DNA from 4 places in the Exiguobacterium sp. SH1S1 genome. Region 1 is predicted to be linked to each of the others. Evidence: riboswitches for the same ligand, from Rfam matches in the RefSeq annotation. Region 1 holds a riboswitch; each other region holds the start of a gene.
What was found. A riboswitch is a leader RNA that binds a small molecule or an ion and turns the genes downstream of it on or off. The one in region 1 is predicted to bind S-adenosylmethionine.
Positions count from the first base shown of each region.

Region 2: it holds a riboswitch for S-adenosylmethionine, as region 1 does, so the genes downstream of both, EVJ23_RS10920 (Na+/H+ antiporter NhaC family protein) here and EVJ23_RS00050 (aminotransferase class I/II-fold pyridoxal phosphate-dependent enzyme) in region 1, are expected to answer to the same signal.
Region 3: it holds a riboswitch for S-adenosylmethionine, as region 1 does, so the genes downstream of both, EVJ23_RS02515 (methionine ABC transporter ATP-binding protein) here and EVJ23_RS00050 (aminotransferase class I/II-fold pyridoxal phosphate-dependent enzyme) in region 1, are expected to answer to the same signal.
Region 4: it holds a riboswitch for S-adenosylmethionine, as region 1 does, so the genes downstream of both, EVJ23_RS05545 (2,3-diketo-5-methylthiopentyl-1-phosphate enolase) here and EVJ23_RS00050 (aminotransferase class I/II-fold pyridoxal phosphate-dependent enzyme) in region 1, are expected to answer to the same signal.

Region 1 covers NZ_SJUZ01000001.1:6,724-11,806, forward strand. The annotation lists gene EVJ23_RS00045 (iron-containing alcohol dehydrogenase) at 1-956, opposite strand, end outside; gene EVJ23_RS00050 (aminotransferase class I/II-fold pyridoxal phosphate-dependent enzyme) at 953-2,128, opposite strand; SAM riboswitch class I at 2,205-2,305, opposite strand; gene EVJ23_RS00055 (AI-2E family transporter) at 2,483-3,583, shown strand; gene EVJ23_RS00060 (MDR family MFS transporter) at 3,842-5,083, shown strand, end outside.
Region 2 covers NZ_SJUZ01000005.1:168,081-173,163, forward strand. The annotation lists gene trhO (oxygen-dependent tRNA uridine(34) hydroxylase TrhO) at 1-825, opposite strand, end outside; gene EVJ23_RS10915 (TVP38/TMEM64 family protein) at 1,049-1,681, shown strand; gene EVJ23_RS10920 (Na+/H+ antiporter NhaC family protein) at 1,718-3,001, opposite strand; SAM riboswitch class I at 3,073-3,168, opposite strand; gene EVJ23_RS10925 (GGDEF domain-containing protein) at 3,267-4,946, opposite strand.
Region 3 covers NZ_SJUZ01000001.1:487,188-492,270, reverse strand. The annotation lists gene gcvH (glycine cleavage system protein GcvH) at 1-252, shown strand, start outside; gene EVJ23_RS02525 (PTS sugar transporter subunit IIC) at 297-1,352, opposite strand; gene EVJ23_RS02520 (thioredoxin family protein) at 1,543-1,800, shown strand; SAM riboswitch class I at 2,253-2,358, shown strand; gene EVJ23_RS02515 (methionine ABC transporter ATP-binding protein) at 2,437-3,465, shown strand; gene EVJ23_RS02510 (methionine ABC transporter permease) at 3,455-4,117, shown strand; gene EVJ23_RS02505 (MetQ/NlpA family ABC transporter substrate-binding protein) at 4,147-4,977, shown strand; gene EVJ23_RS02500 (MDR family MFS transporter) at 5,082-5,083, shown strand, end outside.
Region 4 covers NZ_SJUZ01000001.1:1,096,184-1,101,266, forward strand. The annotation lists gene EVJ23_RS05530 (GNAT family N-acetyltransferase) at 50-532, shown strand; gene mtnA (S-methyl-5-thioribose-1-phosphate isomerase) at 641-1,675, opposite strand; gene mtnK (S-methyl-5-thioribose kinase) at 1,672-2,826, opposite strand; SAM riboswitch class I at 2,908-3,010, opposite strand; SAM riboswitch class I at 3,216-3,318, shown strand; gene EVJ23_RS05545 (2,3-diketo-5-methylthiopentyl-1-phosphate enolase) at 3,389-4,543, shown strand; gene EVJ23_RS05550 (2-hydroxy-3-keto-5-methylthiopentenyl-1-phosphate phosphatase) at 4,540-5,083, shown strand, end outside.

The DNA of each region.
Region 1 (5,083 bases):
GGGACGGGTGAACGTTGCAACTCGGTCTCGACCCGGACCGCCTCGACCAGTTGCGGGATGTCGGCCGGCACGAGTCCGAGCGTCTCAAGTGACGTCGGCGCGCCGATCCTGGCGAGCCACGCCTCTAAATATGGGGCGTCAGACGAGCCACGCAACCGTTCTTGGACAAGGAGGCCGAAGCCGACCTTGTCGCCATGTAAGAACGGATGGGTCGACTCAAAGCGGCTGAGCGCGTTGTGGACGGCGTGGGCGACGGCAACGCGTGTCCCGGCGTCCCCGAAACCACCGACGGCACCGCCGACGGCAAGGATGTGATCGACCGCGAACCGGGTCTCTGGCCCATACGCGGTGAAACTGGACTCACTCAAGTCGAGTTCGACGAGCCGGCCGCATTGCTCGGCCAAGGCGAGACCGGTATTGACGCCGGCGTCAGGTGAACTGTCGCCGCTCAAATAGCGGGCCTCGTAAAACTTGGCGACCGTGTCGATGACGCCGGCCCGGAAGTAGTCGTACGGCGAGTCGGTCACGACCCTTGCGTCGACGATGACCCGCTCGATGACGACGCGAAACACGTCGTAGCGGTCATAGGTGCCGTGCTCGTCATAGATGACGCTGAGCGGTGTGAAGGCGGCACAGTTCGAGGCGAGCGTCGGGATGACGATCAGCGGGACACCTTGCCGGTAAGCGACGAGTTTCGCCGTGTCGACGAGCTTGCCCCCACCGACGGCAAGGAGGACGTCCGCATCCTTCAAACGGAGCCGTTCGACCTCGGCGTCCGTGCATTCGCCACGGAACAGCGATGTCGGATAGGCAGTGATCGCTGGCAGGACACGCTTGACGACGTCAAAACCGTTCTGCCCGCGCAGCACGTGAGCACGACGGCCAGCGATTAATTCATCGAGCCGCTCGAGCCCGTCATCCGCATGGTCGTACTCGAGCACGGCTTGGCGGATCATGCCCGGACCTCTTCATACGTCGCGAACAGTTTCTCGATCCGCTCGACGGCCTCGTCGATCTTCGGCTCGGCGGAGACGAGCCCGAACCGGACGTACCGCTCGCCTTCTGAGCCGAAGAAATAGCCCGGCGTCACGGCGACCCCTGCCTCGTGGAGCAGCTTATGCGAGAACGATTTTGCGTCCCCGTCCGGCACTTTCGCCCAGACGAAGAACGAGCCACTCGGGGCCGTGATGTCCCATCCGGCCTGACGTAACCCGTCGACGAGCCGGTCGCGGCGGGCCTCATACAACCGTGACAAGTCGTCCCGGAGCGAACGTGGCGACTCGAGCGCGGCGATGGCCGCCTCTTGGATGGCCGAGAACACACTCACATGGACGTGGTCTTGATACGTGTTGATCGCCTCGATGATGTCGCGGTTGCCGACGGCGAAAGCGACCCGCCAGCCGGACATGTTGAACGCCTTCGACATCGTATACACCTCGATGCCGATGTCTTTCGCACCCGGCGTCTGCAGGAAGCTCGGCGGGACGTGCCCGTCGAAACCGATGCTGCCGTACGCGAAGTCGTGGACGACCATGAGGTCATGCTTATTCGCGAACCGGACCGTGTCGTCAAAGAACGCGGGCGACGCGACGGCGCCGGTCGGATTGCTCGGGTAGTTCAAATACATGAGTCGCGCTCCCTGCGGATCGAGCGTCTCGTAATCAGGAAGATAGCCGTTCTCTTCCCGGAGGACGAGGTCGTGGACGACCGCACCGGCGAGACGCGCCCCCGAGATGTAGTCCGGGTAGCCCGGGTTCGGGAGCAACATGCCGTCACCTGGCTCGAGCACACATTGCGGGAGCGTGATGAGTCCCGACTTGCTGCCGATCAAGATGGCCACTTCGGTCTCGGCATCGAGCGCGACGCCGTATTCGGTCTGGTAGAACGTCGCGACCGCTTGCTTCAGGCGCGTCTGTCCCCGGAACGGTCCGTATTGGTGTGTCGCCGGGTCGAGCAGGGCCGTCTGCAACGCCTCGCAGATCGGGGCCGGTGTCGGCAAGTCGGGCGTTCCTTGGCCGAGCCGGATGACGTCGCGGCCTGAACGCTCGAGTGCGGCGACTTCAGCGGCGAGTCCGACGAAATGCTGGGGTGGTAACGTTTTAAGTAACTTCGAGCGTCTGTCTGTCATGAATAGTCCTCCTATGCAAAAACACCCCTTTCCGCGGAAAGGGGTGTCGAGATACGGACGTATTCAAACAACCACCTTTCCATCTCTCAAGGTCACCTTGCTGGAATTAGCACAGTATTGAAACAATCTGTTGCTGAAGCTTCATCGGGCCAGTCCCTCCGCTTCTCTTGATAGAAAGTGTTTTTATATGCAATTGATAATTTCTGTAATATGTCATTTAGTAAACCAAACGTTACCAACCTTGTCAATCCTTATTTCAAAAATTCCTTACCGCTATTGAATCCCGGTAAAAAAACGTTCATAGTAAAAGGTGAACGTTATTCTGCAAAATTTACAGCATGAGGGGATAGACCATTGGAACTAAACCGTCAATTGATATGGAAGTTAAGCGTGATCGGACTGATTCTGCTCGTCCTATGGAAAGTCATCAGCGAGCCGGACACGATCTCTCGGGTCATGCAGTATGCGTTTCAGCTGTTGACGCCGATCATCATGGGGATCGCCATCGCGCTGCTCCTCAACACCGTCCTGTCCTATATAGAAGAGCGGTTCCACTTGAAGCGCTACCAAGGCTTGTTGATCGTCTACGTCACGTTCATCGGGATCCTTGTCGTGTCAGCGGTGACGCTGTTCCCTCGCATCTATTCGAGCGTCGCGTCTCTCATCGAGGAGCTCCCGTTTTATATTCGCCAAATCGATGGCTTTCTCGGGCAGCTGAAAACGTATGTCGAGGAGTATAATGCGACGATCGCCCAAGCGATCGATTTTAACCGGTTCGAGGAACGGTATTCCGGATGGGTCGAGACGGCCGTCGTGTCTTCGGTCGGTTACGTGTCGAGCTTCACGATGACGTTGATCAACTTGTTGATCGGGATCGTCATCTCGATCTACTTGTTGAAAGACAAGGAAGTGTTCGCCCGGATGTTCAAGCGTCTACTGTACGCGATGTTCCCGGTCGCCTCGGCGAAGACGACGATCGACATCTTCCAAGAGATGGACTATATCTTTAAACGCTACATCATCGGAAAGTCGCTCGACTGTCTCATCATCGGCGTGATGGCCGTCATCGGGCTCTTGATCATCGGCGCGCCGTACGCGCTCTTGCTCGGTGTCATCATCGGGGTGCTGAACTTCATCCCATACGTCGGGCCGCTCTTAGGGATGATCCCGGCGTTCATCATCACCTACTTCTACGACCCGTTCACGGCCCTGCTCGTCTTGTTGTTCATCTTCTTGCTGCAACAGTTCGACGGACTTTGGCTCGGCCCGAAAATTCTCGGCGACAGCGTCGGGATCACCCCGTTCTGGGTCATCACATCGATCATCATCGGGGGGAGCCTGTTCGGCCTCGTCGGGATGTTCATCAGCGTACCCGTGACCGCGATGATTCAAGTCGTCTTGTCCCGGTTGATCGATTATCGGCTCACCCGCAAGAATTTAAATGAACTGTTATGACGCAAGTCAAAATATGTTGACACATTTCAAGAATCTGTCATACAGTTGAAACGAAGAGTAAACTTTCAGAAAGGAGGACCCGCCATGTCAGTCATGACGCAGCCACATCGTATCCAATTTCATACTGACAGGTCGGGGTCTTCCGTTTCATGAACTGAAGTCACCCGCCTGTCTTCCGAGGCGTGCATAAGCAAGTAGGGACGAGTATGCCTCCGTGCATCCTTCGTCCCTTTTATTTTGTAGAAGCAGGTGAAACGCATGATTCAATCACTCAAACGGCTCGACCGTAACATTTGGATTCGCTTCCTCGGCGAGACGATCACCGGTGTCATGATGTTCATGATCGCCCCGTTCCTCGTCCTCTATTACAGCGACAAGCTCGACAGCTACGTCCAAGTCGGCGTCATCTTAGCGACCGGACCGATCATGGCGCTCATCGGCTCGGTCGTCGGCGGACGTCTCGCCGACTTATATGGTCGAAAACCGGTCATGATGACCGCCATCCTCGGTGATGCGGTCGCGCTCATCGGTTTCGCTTTCGCGGAAACGTTTTGGCCGCTGCTCCTTTTGAACGCCATGCTCGGTTTGACGAACTCGCTGTTCCACCCGGCAGCGAGCGCGATGGTCGCCGACGTGACCGAGCCGGAACAGATGAACGAGGCGTTCGGTCTCTTACGGATGGGGCATAATATCGGGGCGGCGTTCGGTCCCCTGCTCGGCAGTGCCGTCTTGTTCATCGACCGACAGTACATCTTCTTCACGGCAGCGTTCGTCTTCGCCTTGTACGCGCTCGTTCTCGGACGTTTCATCCGCGAGTCGCTCCCAGAGACGACCGAAGCGGAGACACCGTCGAACCGTGACGTCTTACGCGTCTTTTACAACGACAAAGTCTTTCTCGTCTTCATCTTCGCCGGCGTCTTCATCTCGATGGGCTTCTCGCTGATCGAGAGCATGTTGCCGCTGTTCTTGAAAGAGTCGATGCCGTCGTTCACCGACCGCGAGAACCCGTTCGCCTATCTGCTCGCCTTGAACGGCATCATGGTCGTCTTGTTCCAATTCCCGATCGCCTCAAAACTCGGGCGCAAACCGTTCGGCAACGTCATGCTGGTCGGGGCGACGATTTTCGGGATCGGGATGATGTTGATTGCGGTCGTGCCGCGGCTCCTCTATACGCTCGGTACCCCGTACCTCGTCCTCGTCGGTATCCTGCTCGCCGTATACGCGTTCTATACGCTCGGCGAGATGATCATGTCGCCCGTCCAACAGACGTTCATCGCCATGATCGCCCCCGAGAACATGCGCGGTGCCTATAACGGGGCCGCCAGCATCCAATGGTTGATCGGCGGCGTGACCGCACCGCTCATGGCCAGCCTGTTCCTCGACCAACGCGCCGGGCACATCGCCCTCATCCTTGTCGGGGCGGCAAGTTGTTTGTCGGGTCTCATCTATTGGCGTCTCGGAAAATATGTTAGCTCTGAAGAAGCCAGGCAAAAGACCGCT
Region 2 (5,083 bases), on a different contig from region 1:
CTCTTCACAACAGAAGTGTTGGGCGTTACATACCGGGTTGGCACAATTAACGTAACGGACCGTCTTCGTTCCGCAGTGCATACATGCTGAAACGACTGACGGATTGACCGTGTTGACCGGGACGTTGATGCGCTCGTCAAAGACGTAAAGCTCGCCGTCCCAGTTTTCACCTTGCGTCGCTTCGTCCTTGCCGTACATGGCGACGCCGCCTTTTAAATGGAAGATGTTGTCGTGACCTTGGTCACGCATATATGCGGTAAATTTCTCGCAACGGACGCCTCCGGTACAGTACGTGAGAAGTGTTTTCCCTTCGTAGAGGTCTTTGTTCTCCTCGAGCCAGTCTGGCATGTAACGAGAAGCCTCTACGTCGATTTTGATCGCATTTTTGAAGTGACCAAGATCGTACTCGTAGTTGTTACGAACGTCGAGGATGACGACATCATCGCGATTCATCATCTCTTTCCATTCTTCCGGTTCGAGATACGCACCGTGTTGTTTAGGCACGTCGAACTCGCCATCAAAGCGCCACGTCACGAGCTCTTGTTTGTGACGTACAAAGATTTTCTTGAAAGCATGCTCTTCGACTTCATCGATTTTGAACTCGATGTCGCTGAAGTATGGATCGGCTTTCAAGTCGTTCATGTACTGTTCGGTTTGTTCCCAAGTGCCCGAGCACGTCCCGTTGATTCCTTCGGAAGAAATCAAGATACGTCCTTTGATCCCGAGGTCCTTACAATACTTGAGGTGTTGTTGTGTCAGTGTTTCTGGGTCCTCGATGTTGACGTACTTATAGTACAGTAAGACCCGCATTGGTTTTGTTTCCATGTTATTGCTCCCCTGTGTTCAGTTTTTTGCAGGAAAACGAACGTTGGGTTGTGTCGTTCGACGAATGAACTTGCCTGCAACCACAAGTCCATTATTATATGATAGATATCACAGTGAAATTTCGCAAATACTTTTTATTTTTTTTTGAGGAGGGCAGGGGGATGCGTCCTCTTGAACGAATTCGGGTAAAAGGTAGTAACGAAAGCCGAAGGTGGAAACTGAGATGCTCACATCACTCCAACAATATATATTGAACATCATCGAATGGCTCCAAGGACTGCCGGGAGGTCCTTGGGCTGGACTCGGGGCCCCGTTCCTGGAAGCGATTTTCCCGTTCCTCCCGCTCGTCTTGATCATCTCGGCGAACGCGGCTACGTATGGCTTCTGGCTCGGTGTGCTCTTATCGTGGATCGGCAGTTTGGCAGGGACGCTCCTCGTGTTCGCCGCCGTCCGATACGTGTTCCGCAAACCGATGACGCGTTGGCTCGAAAAACATAAACAGGGTGTCTATTGGCTCGATCGCATCAACCATATGAGTCCAATCTCGCTCGGATTCTTATATTCGTTGCCGTTCATCCCGGTCAGTTTGATCACGTACTTACTCGCCTTGATTCAAATGCCGCTCCGGACGTTCGTATTGGCGGCCGGATTCGGGAAACTGCTCGTCGTCGTCATCTTCTCGGTCATCGGTGATCAGTGGCAAGAGTTCATCCAAAGCCCGTTCCGCTTGTCGATGCTCGGCTTGCTCTTGCTCGTATTGTGGGCGATCAGCCGGGGTCTCGAAGAACTTCTCAAACGGCGCGCTTTCAAAAAACGGAACGAAGAGCTCAAACGTAAACGTGAAGCGAGAACATAAAAATCCTCGAAGGCGACCGCCTTCGAGGATTTTTGCTTAGTTGGTTTTTTTGAAACGTGGGAAGTTGAAGACGATCGCCAAGCCTCCGCAAATGAACAGGAGGAACGGATAGAACATATACGGGACGAGGGCGGGGGACGCCGTGTTCGTCAACTCGGCGGCGATGAGGAGCTGCGCCCCGTAAGGCAGAAGTCCTTGTACCCCGCACGAGAAGATGTCGAGTACGCTCGCTGACTTTTTCCGTTCGATGTCATACGTATCGGCGATATTCGCGGCAAGCGGGCCTGCTACGAGAATCGAGATCGTATTGTTCGCCGTCGCGACGTTCGTCGCACTGACGAGCCCGGCGATGCTCCATTCCGCACCAGCCCGGCGTTGAATCCGTGACGTGAGTGCGTCTCGTAAATAGGTGAGTCCACCGTTATGCGAGATGAGTCCGACGAGTCCGCCCATGAATAACGTCAAGAGCGAGATCTCGGCCATGCCCATCATGCCGTCGGCCATCGCCGTGACGTAAGACGTGACGGCCAAGCTTCCGTCAATCAGCCCGATGATGCCAGCGAGCGCGATGCCGCCGAGCAAAACGAGGATGACGTTCAGTCCGGTCAAGGCGAGGACGATGACGGCGAGATACGGAATCAACTTGTACCATTCGAACGCGGCCACTTCAATCGTCGACTCTCCGCTTGAGAGAACGGCTAACAGGACGGTCGTGATGATTGCGGCCGGGAGCACGATCCAAAAGTTGGTCCGGAACTTGTCGCGCATGTTCGTCCGTTGTGTCCGGACGGCGGCGATTGTCGTATCCGAGATGAACGACAAATTGTCTCCGAACATGGCCCCGCCGACAACGGCCGCGGCCGCGATTGCGATATTGACCCCGCTCTCTTGATGGATGCCGAGCGCGATCGGGGCGAGCGCGGCAATCGTACCGGTCGATGTGCCCATTGCCATCGAGATGAAAGCGGCGATGACGAACAGTCCGCTCAGTAAGAGTGACGGTGGCAGGAACGTCAAGGCCGCATTGACCGTCGCGTCAATCGCACCGATTGCACCGGCGACGTTCGAGAACGCACCGGCGAGCAGGAAGATGAATATCATGATCAAGATGCCTGGATTACCGGCACCTTGGGCGATGCGCTCAACGGTCTGAGTGACGCTTCCTTTCGTCATCATCGCAGCGACAATTAAAGCGATCAACGCCGCGATCAGCACCGGGAACTTGTAAAAGTCGCCATAATAAATACCCGCCCCGATGAAGAAGACGAGGAAGACGAGCAAGGGCAAGAGCGCCCATTTGTTAGCTGTTGGTTGTTCCAATCGATTCACCTCATTTCAAAGAATAGAAAAAAAGAGCCTTCCGAAAAAGGCTCTCTCTGTAAGAGACACCCTTTTCATCTTTCGAGCAGAACGCTCGCTGGATTTGGCACAGGTTACCCGCTGCCGAGACATCTAAGGGCCAGTCCCTCCGTCTCTCTTGATAAAAAGTCGTCATGATGTAGTTGTTAGACACGTTTCCTAACGTACCTGTTTCAAAGCGGGTTGTCAACAGAAATCCCCCTGCGCCAGTGGACGCGGGGGGAAGTCATGTCGTCAAAAAGTTGTAATGGGCGACGCGGTTACGACCGGCGTACTTGCCGCCGACGTAAAGGGCCCGGTCAGCGTTACGGATCGTATCGTCAAGCCGTTTGTCGCCGAACGCTTGAATCGTATCGACACCGATCGAGGCGGTCACGGGAATATCGACCCCATCGACACGGAACGGCTTATCTTCAATTTTCTGCCGAATCCGTTCGGCGATATCGACGGCTTGGTCGACGTCGCAATGATTGAGCAGCAAGATGAACTCCTCGCCCCCGTAACGCGCCGCAAAGTCATCGGTCCGGAGCATTTGCCGGATTCGCCGCCCGAACTCTTGGAGCACGCTGTCTCCGACTTGGTGACCGTGCGTGTCATTGATTTTTTTAAAGAAGTCGATGTCGAGCATCGCGACCGAGATCGGGTACATCGAGCCGTCCGAGATTTGTTGAATCCCATACTCGTAGAATGCGCGCGCATTGGCGAGCAGCGTCAAGCTATCGGTGCGGCTTTCCGTGTATAGGCGGTCGCGCTCGTGGCATCGGCTGATCGTTCGGTTGAACGATTTCAACAGTTTTACCATCTCGTTTTGAATGATGGGGGGATAGCCATAGACGTGTTCACCAATCATGACGATACGTGTGCGAATCCCGTCAATCTCTTCTGACTGGACTGAGATGAAGCTGTGGTAATCGTCATGAAACGCATCTGACAACGCTGCGTCCCATTCGAAGCGCATCTCATAATCGACAGACTTGGCGTGTGGATGGCGCGCTTCCATCAAGTCGAAGACGAGTGGACGGTCGATCGGCTGTCGCGTCAACAAATCGAAATAGAGCGTTCGGTCGAACAGGACGAACTCGACAAACCCTTTATCATATTGGTTGAGGCGCTCACATTGACTCAAGAACACTTCAATCGCCTGGGCCTCGCTTTGAGATAGGGAGACGGCCTCTTTCGCTTCATCGTACTGTTCGATCAATGACTTGAACGCGTCTTGGCGCCCTTTTTGAATCATCAACCGCTTAATAAAGAACGTGAGGGCGGCCGCGATGCTGCTGACGACGAGCAAGTTCGTCTCACGGAAGAACGACGCGGCGAAGATGAAGACCAAACTGACGATGTACGTGTAAAACGCGATGCTCAAAAAATCACGGACCGGGATATCGACGCGGAACCACCAGCCGACTTGATACTTCTGGACGACCGTGTTCAAAATTATGGCAATGATCAGACCGACGAGCGGAACGAACGAATCCTGCGAATAGAAGCCAAGACCAGTTTCACCTCCGAGGGCCAAGTAAACACTTGCCGGGATGGCGATTTCTAAAAATGACGTGATCGCGTTCCAAGGATAAGTGAACCGAAAGCGGCGGAGCGCGACGCGCGGTTTTAGGTTGGCGAACTGAAAGACGAGAAGTCCGATTTGGTTGACGAGGAGCGCCGTCTCAAAATCAAAGAATAAAAAGATGATGAGGACGATACTTTCTGAAAACGTGAAATAAATGCCTTTTCGTTCAATCGAGTCCATTTGGAAAATGACGACGAGCAGCGCGATCAAGATGAACGGAAGCGGCTCGATCGCCGGAATATCAAGAACACCGGTTGTAAACAAGGTGATGGTCAGTAAAACGATCAAACTCCAAATGCTCCAACCGAGGACGGACATTTTGCGAAAATGATTCATAGTTCCCTCCTGTGTGGGAAAAGTCTTCTCATATGTATGGTAGGAGATTCGGCACGGTTGCGCCCAAGTCCTGCCTATTCATCATAATGGCTGAATTCTAGCATTGAGTCTACATCAAATATCCTCTATAATGAAGT
Region 3 (5,083 bases), 480 kb from region 1:
CCTGAAGTCGGCGGCACGATTTTGCTCGACGAGCCGTTCGGTTCGGTCGAATCGGTCAAGACGGTGTCCGAACTGTACGCACCGATCTCTGGAAAAATCACGGCGGTGAATGAATCACTCGCGGATTCGCCGGAACTTGTCAACGAAGCACCGTTCGAAGGCGCATGGATGATCGAAGTCGAGTTAAACGATTCAACGGACGTCGACAAACTCATGTCGGCAGAAGAATATGAAACGATGATTCAAGGCTAACAAAAATCCCGGTTTCTCTTTATGAGAAGCCGGGATTTTTTGATTTAGTCGAAGTCGAGGCGGTAATGTTCAGGCTGGATGAGTGATGTCCGGTTGAACAGGCGATAGAAGACAATCCCGAGCGTCACCGGAATGAGGCCGAACAAGACGATGACGAGCATGACGTTCCAGAGCGCGAATCCGCCTGGCATCAAGTGCAGGGCGTTGACAGGTCCAATCAGTCCAGAGACACCGAATCCGGCACTGATCGGTGTTCCTTCGATACGAAGGATACCGGCGAGCGCCCCGAGAATGGCCGCGTTCGCGAGCACAGGGAGCATCATGATCGGACGACGGACGAAGTTCGCCATTTGAATTTTCGGTGAGCCGAGGAAGTGAGCGAGCGACGTCCCGGTCGCGTTCATCTGCCACCCGGCGATAGCGAGACCAAAACCGGCTGCGACGACGCCGAGGTTAGCGGCCCCGGCGGCAACACCGGACAGACTGATCGCCGTCGCGATCCCGACTGTCGAGATCGGGGAGACGATGATGAGCGAGAACGCCATCGCGATCAACATGCCCATCACGATCGGTTGGAGTTCAGTCATCGTCATGATGACGGTGCCGATGTACGTCGTGATCTGTGAGATGTACGTGAGTAAGAACATGCCGATTCCGCCGGCGATGACGATGACCGTCATCGGTAAAACGAGGACGGTGTACGTCTTTAAGCGTGGCGACAGCTGAATGACCATATATGTCGCGAGGGCGGCGGTCACACCGGCCGTGATGACGTCGCCGATTCCCGCCATGAGGAACGCGCCTTCCTCGATACGGATAGCGCCGCTCCCGACCTGGGTCGCAATGCCGATCGTGCCGGCCTCGAGCGCAGAACGTCCGAACTGCATGGCGACGGCTACACCGATGATGACGGGTAAGAGGCGCATCGCGATCGTCGTCGCGTCTAAGATGAACTGTAAAGACGGAAAATACGGTAAGATGGCTTTCGTTAATTCACCGAGCAATGCGCTCGGGATGAGGGCGATTAAAATAGCGAGACTGAGTCCGTTCAATACGTTCATCAAAAATTGTTTGCCTGTCAGTTTCGTTTGTTCCGTCATGAGTCGATTCACCTGTCCTTTTCTACGTATACGCTGTTATGTACGAAAGCGTTAAAGTTAATGACCATACTATGCCTCTTTTCGTGAAGCGTCAACAGGAAATGTTGAACGATTCAGAAAATTCGTGGGGTGAGCACAACTTTTGAACAGATCGGCTCACATTCATATACTTATAAAAGAGGTGAGAACAATGATTACAGACGGATTGTTATATATATACGCCCCGATGTGTGGAACATGCGCTGTGGCCGAGCGGATGCTCGCCGTCGTCGAAGCGGTCGACCCGACACTCGCGATTGACAAGCAGGACGCCAACTTTATCCCGCAAGAGTTAGAAGCGTATCAAGTCATGAGCGTCCCGGCGCTGTTAAAGCTTAAAGACGGCCAAGTCGAAGACCGATTATATGCGTTCCAAAACGTGCAACACGTCCTATCTTTCGTTAAATGAGATAGGATGATTAGAATAATCAGAAAATTTTAAATAATCAGTTGACACAGAAAGTTCACGAATGGTATATTCATTACAACATCTTACTTGAACACAATATAGGACGAGATTCTCCAGCCATCAAGACGTTTTAGAACAGCCGGTGCATCACTTTACGCGACTTTTAGGTGGACCTTCCCTTCGATTGTCCCCCAAAAAAATCAAGCGCAGGGACACCTACCGCGTAACCGCATGGTACGTTCTAAGGCCGAGTGATGGATGGCTTGAATCCCCCATATAAGGATGAACACTCTGATCGGGCAAAAGAGTTTCATCTATGGGTTGTCCTTCCGTGACTCAAGGTGCTACGTTCTGTGTCATCCTCGGATGGCACCTTTTTTTGATTTTTCGCACAAAATAGTTTGACATGAAAATAATGTGTCGCTATTATAAAGCTAATCGAATAAACAACACTCTTATCAAGAGAGGCTGAGGGACTGGCCCTATGACGCCCAGCAACCGCGGAGCAATCCGAAATGGTGCTAATTCCAGCAAGGTGAGAACCTTGGAAGATGAGAGCAATCGTTGTCCGTACCGATAAAGTACGCACGTTTGCTCAAACGTGTGTACTTTTTTTGTTGTCAGGAGGGAAAGGTATTGATTCAATTACGTAATGTGGCCAAATGGTTCGACACGAAGAACGGTCGAGTCCAGGCGGTTGATGATGTGTCGCTCACAATCGAGAGCGGCGAAATTTTTGGAATAATCGGATATTCAGGGGCGGGGAAGTCGACGCTCATCCGTCTGCTCAACCGACTCGAGTCACCGTCAAGCGGTGAAATCGTCGTCGCAGGGAGCGAGCTGACGAAGCTCACTCCGAAAGAACTGCGCGGGGTGCGCAAAAACGTCTCGATGGTATTCCAACACTTCAACTTATTATGGTCGCGCACGGTCGCTGAGAACATCAGCTTCCCGCTCGAACTGATCGGGGTACCGGCCAGTGAACGTAAACGCCGCGTCCAAGAGCTCGTCGATCTCGTCGGTCTCGCCGGACGTGAAGACAGCTATCCGTCGCAACTATCGGGCGGTCAAAAACAGCGAGTCGGGATTGCCCGCGCGCTCGCTACAAATCCAGACGTGCTCCTCTGCGATGAAGCGACGAGCGCACTCGACCCGAAGACGACCGATTCGATTCTCGAACTGCTCGTCAGCATCAATAAGAAACTCGGACTGACGATCGTCCTCATCACCCATGAGATGCACGTCATCCAAAAAATCTGTCATCGCGTCGCCGTCATGGAGGCAGGGAAAGTCGTCGAGACCGGCCAAGTCGCGGACGTGTTCCAACATCCGGAACAGCCGATCACGAAAGAGTTCGTCAAACAGATCGGTGCCGTCGACGACATGTCGCTCACGTTCGAGCATTTGAAAGCACGTTATCCGAGTGGCCAAATCGTCAAACTCAAGTTCTTGAACGAGACGGCCGAACAGCCGATTTTATCGGAAGTGTTGAAACAGCACGACATCGGCTTCAACATCATCGGCGGTAACGTGACGCAGTCGCAAGTCGGCGCGCTCGGAACGCTATTCATCCAATTGATCGGAGAGCCGGCTGAAGTCGAGCGGGCCATCGCCTCAATCCGATCGCAGGCAGTGGAAGTGGAGGTAGAAAGCGATGTTTCCTAATGTAGATTGGCAAGTCATGCTCGAACAGACGTGGGAGACGCTCTATATGACGCTCGTCGCAGGAGCCGCGACATTCGTCATCGGTCTCGCCCTCGGCATGCTCTTATATGTCACGAACGAACCGCTCATGATGAAGAATCGTCCGATTTACACGATCATCAGTGCGGTCGTCAACGTGTTCCGCTCGATCCCGTTCATTATTTTGATCATCTTGCTCATTCCGTTCACGCTCCTTCTCGTCGGAACGATGCTCGGTTCGACGGCGGCGCTCCCGGCGCTCATCATCGGTGCGGCCCCGTTTTATGCACGGATGGTCGAGCTCGCACTCCGCGAAGTCGATCGCGGTGTCATCGAGGCGGCCGAGTCGATGGGCGCGACGAAATGGCAGATCGTCTATAAAGTGTTGTTCCCGGAAGCACTCCCGGCCATCGTGTCAGGCATCACGGTGACGATCGTCGCCATCGTCGGTTACACGGCCATGGCCGGAGTCGTCGGGGGTGGTGGTCTCGGGAACTTGGCGTTCCTCGAAGGGTTCCAACGTTCACAAAGCGACGTCACGTTCGTCGCGACCGTATTGATCTTAGTCATCGTCTTCGTCGTTCAGTTTATCGGCGATCGACTCGTCTCAAAAATCGATAAGCGATCAGCTTAATCAAATACAATCATATGGAGGGTTTTATAATGAAATCATGGAAAACAGTACTCGGATTGACAGCAGCATCAGCACTCACAATTCTCGCGGCATGTGGCGGCGGGGACTCAGAATCAGGCTCGGGCGACGACAAGACGCTCATCATCGGCGCGTCGAACGTACCACACGCCGAGATTTTAGAGCACGTCCAAGACGAATATGAAGAAAAAGGCTACACGCTTGAAATCAAGAAGTTCCAAGACTACGTGCTCCCGAACAAGACGCTCGCAGCTGGCGAACTCGACGCGAACTACTTCCAACACGAGCCGTACCTCGAGTCACAAATGGCTGAGAACAAAGACTATAAATTCGCTTCAGCCGGCGGCGTCCACATCGAGCCGATCGGTGTCTACTCACAAGACTACAAATCACTCGATGAGCTTCCGGACGGCGCTGAAATCATCATGAGCTCGTCGGTCGCTGACCACGGACGAATCTTGACGATGCTTCAAACAGAAGGCTTGCTCACGCTCGCTGACGGCAAGACGACAGACGCGACAGTCGCTGACATCGTCGACAACCCGAAAAACTTGGAGTTCAAGACGGACGTCGAAGCGGCACTTCTCCCGCAAGCGTTCAACAACGGTGAAGGCGATGCCGTCCTCATCAACACGAACTACGCGATTGATGCCGGCCTCAACCCGCTCGAAGACGCAATCGCTCTTGAAGGCGAAGACTCACCGTACGTCAACTTGATCGTCACGCGTGAAGGCGACGAAGACGATGAGCGCGTCAAGGCACTCCTTGAAGTATTGACATCAGAAGAGACACAACAGTGGATCTTGGATGAGTACAAAGGTGCGGTCGTACCGGTTAAATAATGATTGATTTTAGGCTCGGGACATCCCGGGCCTTTTTTGTTTGCAGTGGTTTTGCTTCAATAATAGAAGTAAACTATTTATATGTAGAAAAAGGGGGGATCCGGGT
Region 4 (5,083 bases), 1.1 Mb from region 1:
CTATCGAAAGTGTAGCACCTATCTATCCTTTTGAAACGAGGAAATCACTATGACGTATAAGTTCGCTTTGATGACACAAGCGCAGGCCGAAACAATCGCCTTCAGTTGGCATTACGATGGAGAGTATGCTTTTTACGATATGGAGGCTGACGAAGACGACTTGGCCGAGTTTTTAGACACCGAACAACGAGGGCAATCGGTATTCGCCATCACGAACGATGGCGTACTGGTCGGTTTTGTTAGCGTGCATCAAACAGACGCCGATACGATTGACCTCGGTTTAGGCATGAAGCCAGGTCTGACCGGAAACGGGACCGGACGAGCGTTCGTTACCTCGATTCTTGATTTCATCGAATCTACGTTCGACCCAAATCGTATCACCTTGTCGGTTGCCACGTTCAACGCGCGGGCGATTCGCGTGTATGAAGCTTGCGGGTTTCGACAAGTGGCTTCGTTTCAACAAGACACGAACGGGAGTACGTTCGACTTCATCGCATTAGAACGCAAAAAGCGCCCTCAGGATAGATGCTGAGGGCTTTTCTGCTGCCCGGTGCCTTTGTCGACCAAGTAAATCTGGCCATTCCCGTCTCATACCAAGACGGTCACACTTCATCGTTCGGGCAAGCACGGAGCTGCTGTTTCACACGTGAACCGTTCCCCCTACATGGTGTGTGATCGCTGCTTCATTCGGCTCGAACACGCCCGCTTCGGTGATGAGTCCGGTGATCAGTTCAGGCGGTGTGACGTCAAACGCCGGGTTAAAGACGGTGATCCCGACCGGCGCCGTCGGTTGTCCGCCGATATGGGTCACTTCTAGCGCGCTCCGCTCCTCGATTTGAATCACATCGTCCGCCGTTAAATCAAACGTCGTGTGCGGGGCCGCGACGTAAAACGGGATCCCGTAATGTTTAGCCAGGATGGCGAGCTGAAGCGTGCCGATCTTATTGGCGACGTGACCCGTCCGTGTGATGCGGTCAGCGCCGACGATGATGGCGTCGACTCCTTTCGCCTGAATCGTCCAAGCGGCCATATTGTCGGTGATGAGCGTGACGTCGATGTCGGCCTGGTCGAGCTCCCAGACGGTCAGGCGTGCCCCTTGGAGGAGCGGCCGCGTCTCACAAGCGAAGACGTTAAACGCTATACCTCGCTCTTTCCCGACGTAAAATGGAGCGAGCGCAGTCCCGTAACGCGACGTCGCGATCGCCCCGGCGTTACAGATCGTCAAGACGTTCCCCCCTGCTGGCAGCACCGTGAGCGCATGCTCCCCGATGGCCCGATACGTGTCGACGTCTCGCTCGAACAGCGCGATGGCCCGATGTTTGATGTCGGTCGCGATCCTTTCAAAGTCATCGCCGACGTTAAGCCCGAGAAGTGACTCGATCACGTTTTGAAGATTGACCGCCGTCGGTCGCGTCGCGATCAACCGACGGCCGACGAGGTCGAGCCGGCGTGTGAAGTCCGGGTCATCTTGAAGCCGGACCGCTTCTTTCGCGAGCACGAATGCGCCGAAATAGGCGATGGCCGGCGCGCCTCGGACTTGTAACGTCTCGATGGCGTGCTCCGCCTGTTCGAGCGTCGCGATCGTCACGTACCGCTCCTCATGGGGCAGTAACGTTTGGTCTAAAATGACGAGCTCGTCCCGGGACGGTTCGAAGCGAATGTTTTGGACTGTCATACGCGTACCCCCGCTAACAGCGTCACTAATTCATCGATTGTCCGGACATCGTGGCGCTGTTTAATGAGCGTCGTGCCGAGCGTGAGCGCTTCCCGTTTCCGCTCGAACCGGACCGTTTCCGGTAACGTCTCGAGGTCATTGACTCCGGCGAGGCCGATGGCGCGGCGAATCAGTTCGCATCCGGCATAGCCAATCGTGTCGCTAAAGATGGTTTGAAGTAGTTCATCGACGAATCCGTCCGTGTTGAACGGTTCGACCGCCGTCTCAAACTTCGTCCGGAACGTCTTCTCAAACGTCTCCCATACCGTCAATACGTCGGTGAACCGCTCGAACCGTTTGAGTGGGTCATGGAACGTCGATAGCGTCAAATGGGCGACAATTTGCCCGATGTCAAAGCCGAACGGTCCATAAAAAGCGAACTCCGGATCGATGACTTTCGTCTCTTGTTGCGTCGCGAAGATGCTGCCTGTATGTAAGTCCCCGTGCAAGAGCGCGTCGTGTTTCGTGACGAAACCGACTTTCAGTTTCGTGACCTCCACTTTCAATTTCTGGTCACGCCAAAGCGCTTCGACGTCCTGACGGAGCGCGGTTTCGATGTTGTTCGATTCGGCATCTTTGTACGGATCGGTGAAGATCAGTTTTTCAGTGATATCGCACAGTTCCGGGTTGTAATAATCCCGTTCTTTCCGCTTCTTCTCAATCGGGCCGGCCGCATAGTCGGACGTCTCAAACAACGTCTGTCCTAAAAACTCACCGATGTGACGGGCAAGTTCAGGATACGTTTTCCCTTCCAAATAGCCCGTCCGGACGATATCAAAGTCGGACAAGTCTTCTAAAATCGTGTAGGCGAGCGTCCGGTCACTGCCGAGAACGACCGGGACGAAACGCGGGACGACGCTGGCGAATTCGCGCAACGCGAGCTGCTCGATCCACGCCCGTTCAAGTGTGAGCGGCCAACTCTCGCCGACGACTTTCGCATACGGTAGCGCCTGCTTGACGATGAGGCTCGTTTCGCCTTGACGGATGCGGAAGACGAGGTTCAAGTTGCCGTCCCCGATCTCCTCGCAATGCGCGATGCCCCCATCTTCGAGTAACCCTAACGTTCTGACGTGCTCGACGACTGTCTGTTCTGTAAATGGTTGATAAGCCATGTCTGTTTCCCCTTTCGGTATATTCCCCACAAAAAAAGCCCCTTTCTCCGCGAGAAAGAGGCACAGCCGTAACGGTTGTTCCTCTCATCTGTCAGACGTATGTCTGGTGGATGTAGCACCGTGCCTACTGGTCGGTTGCTGCGGCGTCATCGGGCCAATTCCCTCTGCCAACTCGCGATAAGAGTGTCGTATTCGATTGTGTGAACTTGTTGTGATGAATATTACGGACTCGACCCCACCTTTGTCAACGGCAATTTGCTGGAGCAACGGTCACTTTTTTTATGCATATATGGTAACAACGAACTCAAACTTTTTTTCTCAAAAAAAGGAATTGACGAACCGGATATTGTGTGACAAAATTCAATTAAATTTCACAACTTCAAAATACATTCTTATCAAGAGCAGACGGAGGGGACAAGCCCGATGATGTCGCAGCAACCGACCCGATTGGGCACGGTGCTAATTCTTGCAGCGTAAGCTGAGAGATAAGAGTTCATTTTTTTATGATGACCTCTTGCCTCGGCATGGGGTCATTTTTGTTTGACCGGAAGGAGGAACGAACATGAGTATTACTGCCACATATGAAATCAGCCGGACGGACCGCGTCGCGACTGTCGCCGAGAAAATCGCCCTCGAACTGACCGTCGGCACGTGGACGGAACTGCCTCACCTAGAGCAAGAACAATTAAAGGCGTATCGGGGCGAGGTCGTCTCAACGACGCATACGGAAACAACGAGCCGCTTCACAATCCGTTACCCGCTCCATAACGTCACGCCCGACTTCTCATCCATCTTGACGACGACGTTCGGGAAATTATCGCTCGATGACTCGGTACGCTTGATCGACTTAACGTTACCCGAAACGCTTGCATCTGAATTCCCCGGAGCAAAGTTCGGTGTTCAAGGCGTTCGTGAGTTGCTCGACGTACATGATCGCCCGCTCGTCATGAGCATCTTTAAAGGGATCATCGGCCGTGATTTACGCTTCTTAGAACAGCAACTTCGAGACCAGCTCGCCGGCGGCATCGACATCGTCAAAGATGATGAAATCCTATACGACAACCCGCTCACTCCGTCGCTTGAACGAGCTAAAATCGGGGCGGCCGTCATCCAAGAACAGTTCGAAACGACCGGGAAACGTTCGCTCTATGCCATCACGCTCAGCGGTCCGGTGTTCGGGCTGCGTGACCAAGCGCTCCGCTTGATCGAGGCGGGCGCGACGGCACTGTTGTTCAACGTCTATACATACGGGCTCGACACACTCCGCGAACTCGCAAGCGATCCAACAATTAACGTCCCGATTTTGGCGCACCCCGCGTTCGCCGGAGCCTTGACCGGCTCGATCAGCCACTCGCTCTTGCTCGGAAAATTGATCCGCCTCGCGGGGGCCGACTTGACGCTGTTCCCGTCCCCATACGGTTCACTTGCGACACCGCCTGATGAGGCGTTCACGATTCGGGATGGCAGTGCTCGGCCGCACTGGACGAAACCGATTCTACCGGTCCCATCGGCCGGTATCCATCCGGGGCTCGTCCCGGACATCATCCGTGATTTCGGCACAGACGTCGTCATCAACGCCGGCGGCGGCATCCACGGTCACCCAGACGGCGCGGCCGCCGGGGCCCGGGCGTTCCGACAAGCGATTGAGCAAGTATTGGGCGTGGCGAGCCAGACGAACGAGCTCGAAGCCGCGTTAAAGGCGTGGTCAAAACAATGACGATTCACATCTTGTGTGACTTCGATGGGACGATCACGGCCGAGGACAACATCATCGCTTTGATGCGGGCGTTCGCACCGCCCGAATGGCACGCGCTCAAAGACGATGTGCTCGCTCAAGACATCTCGATCCGCTCCGGGGTCGGGCAGATGTTCCAGCTGTTGCCGAGCGCTGACGCTTCGGCGTACCGTGACTACTTGCTGGACCGCATCACCTTGCGCCCAGGTTTCCCAGCATTTTTGGAAGAGATCCGAGAACATGGCTGGAAGTTCGACGTCGTCAGCGGCGGCATGGACTTTTTCGTGCACCCGATCTTGCAAGACCACGTCGCACCGGACCACATCTACTGTAACGTCGCCGACTTCTCAGGCGAGACGGTACGCGTCGACTGGCCCTACGCCTGTGACGCGCATTGCACGAATGATTGTGGTTGCTGCAAACCGACAATCGCCCGGACGATCGTCGATCCCGTTGATCGCTTGATCGTCATCGGTGACTCGGTGACCGACTTCGAGATCGCCAAACGGGCCGATTTCGTCT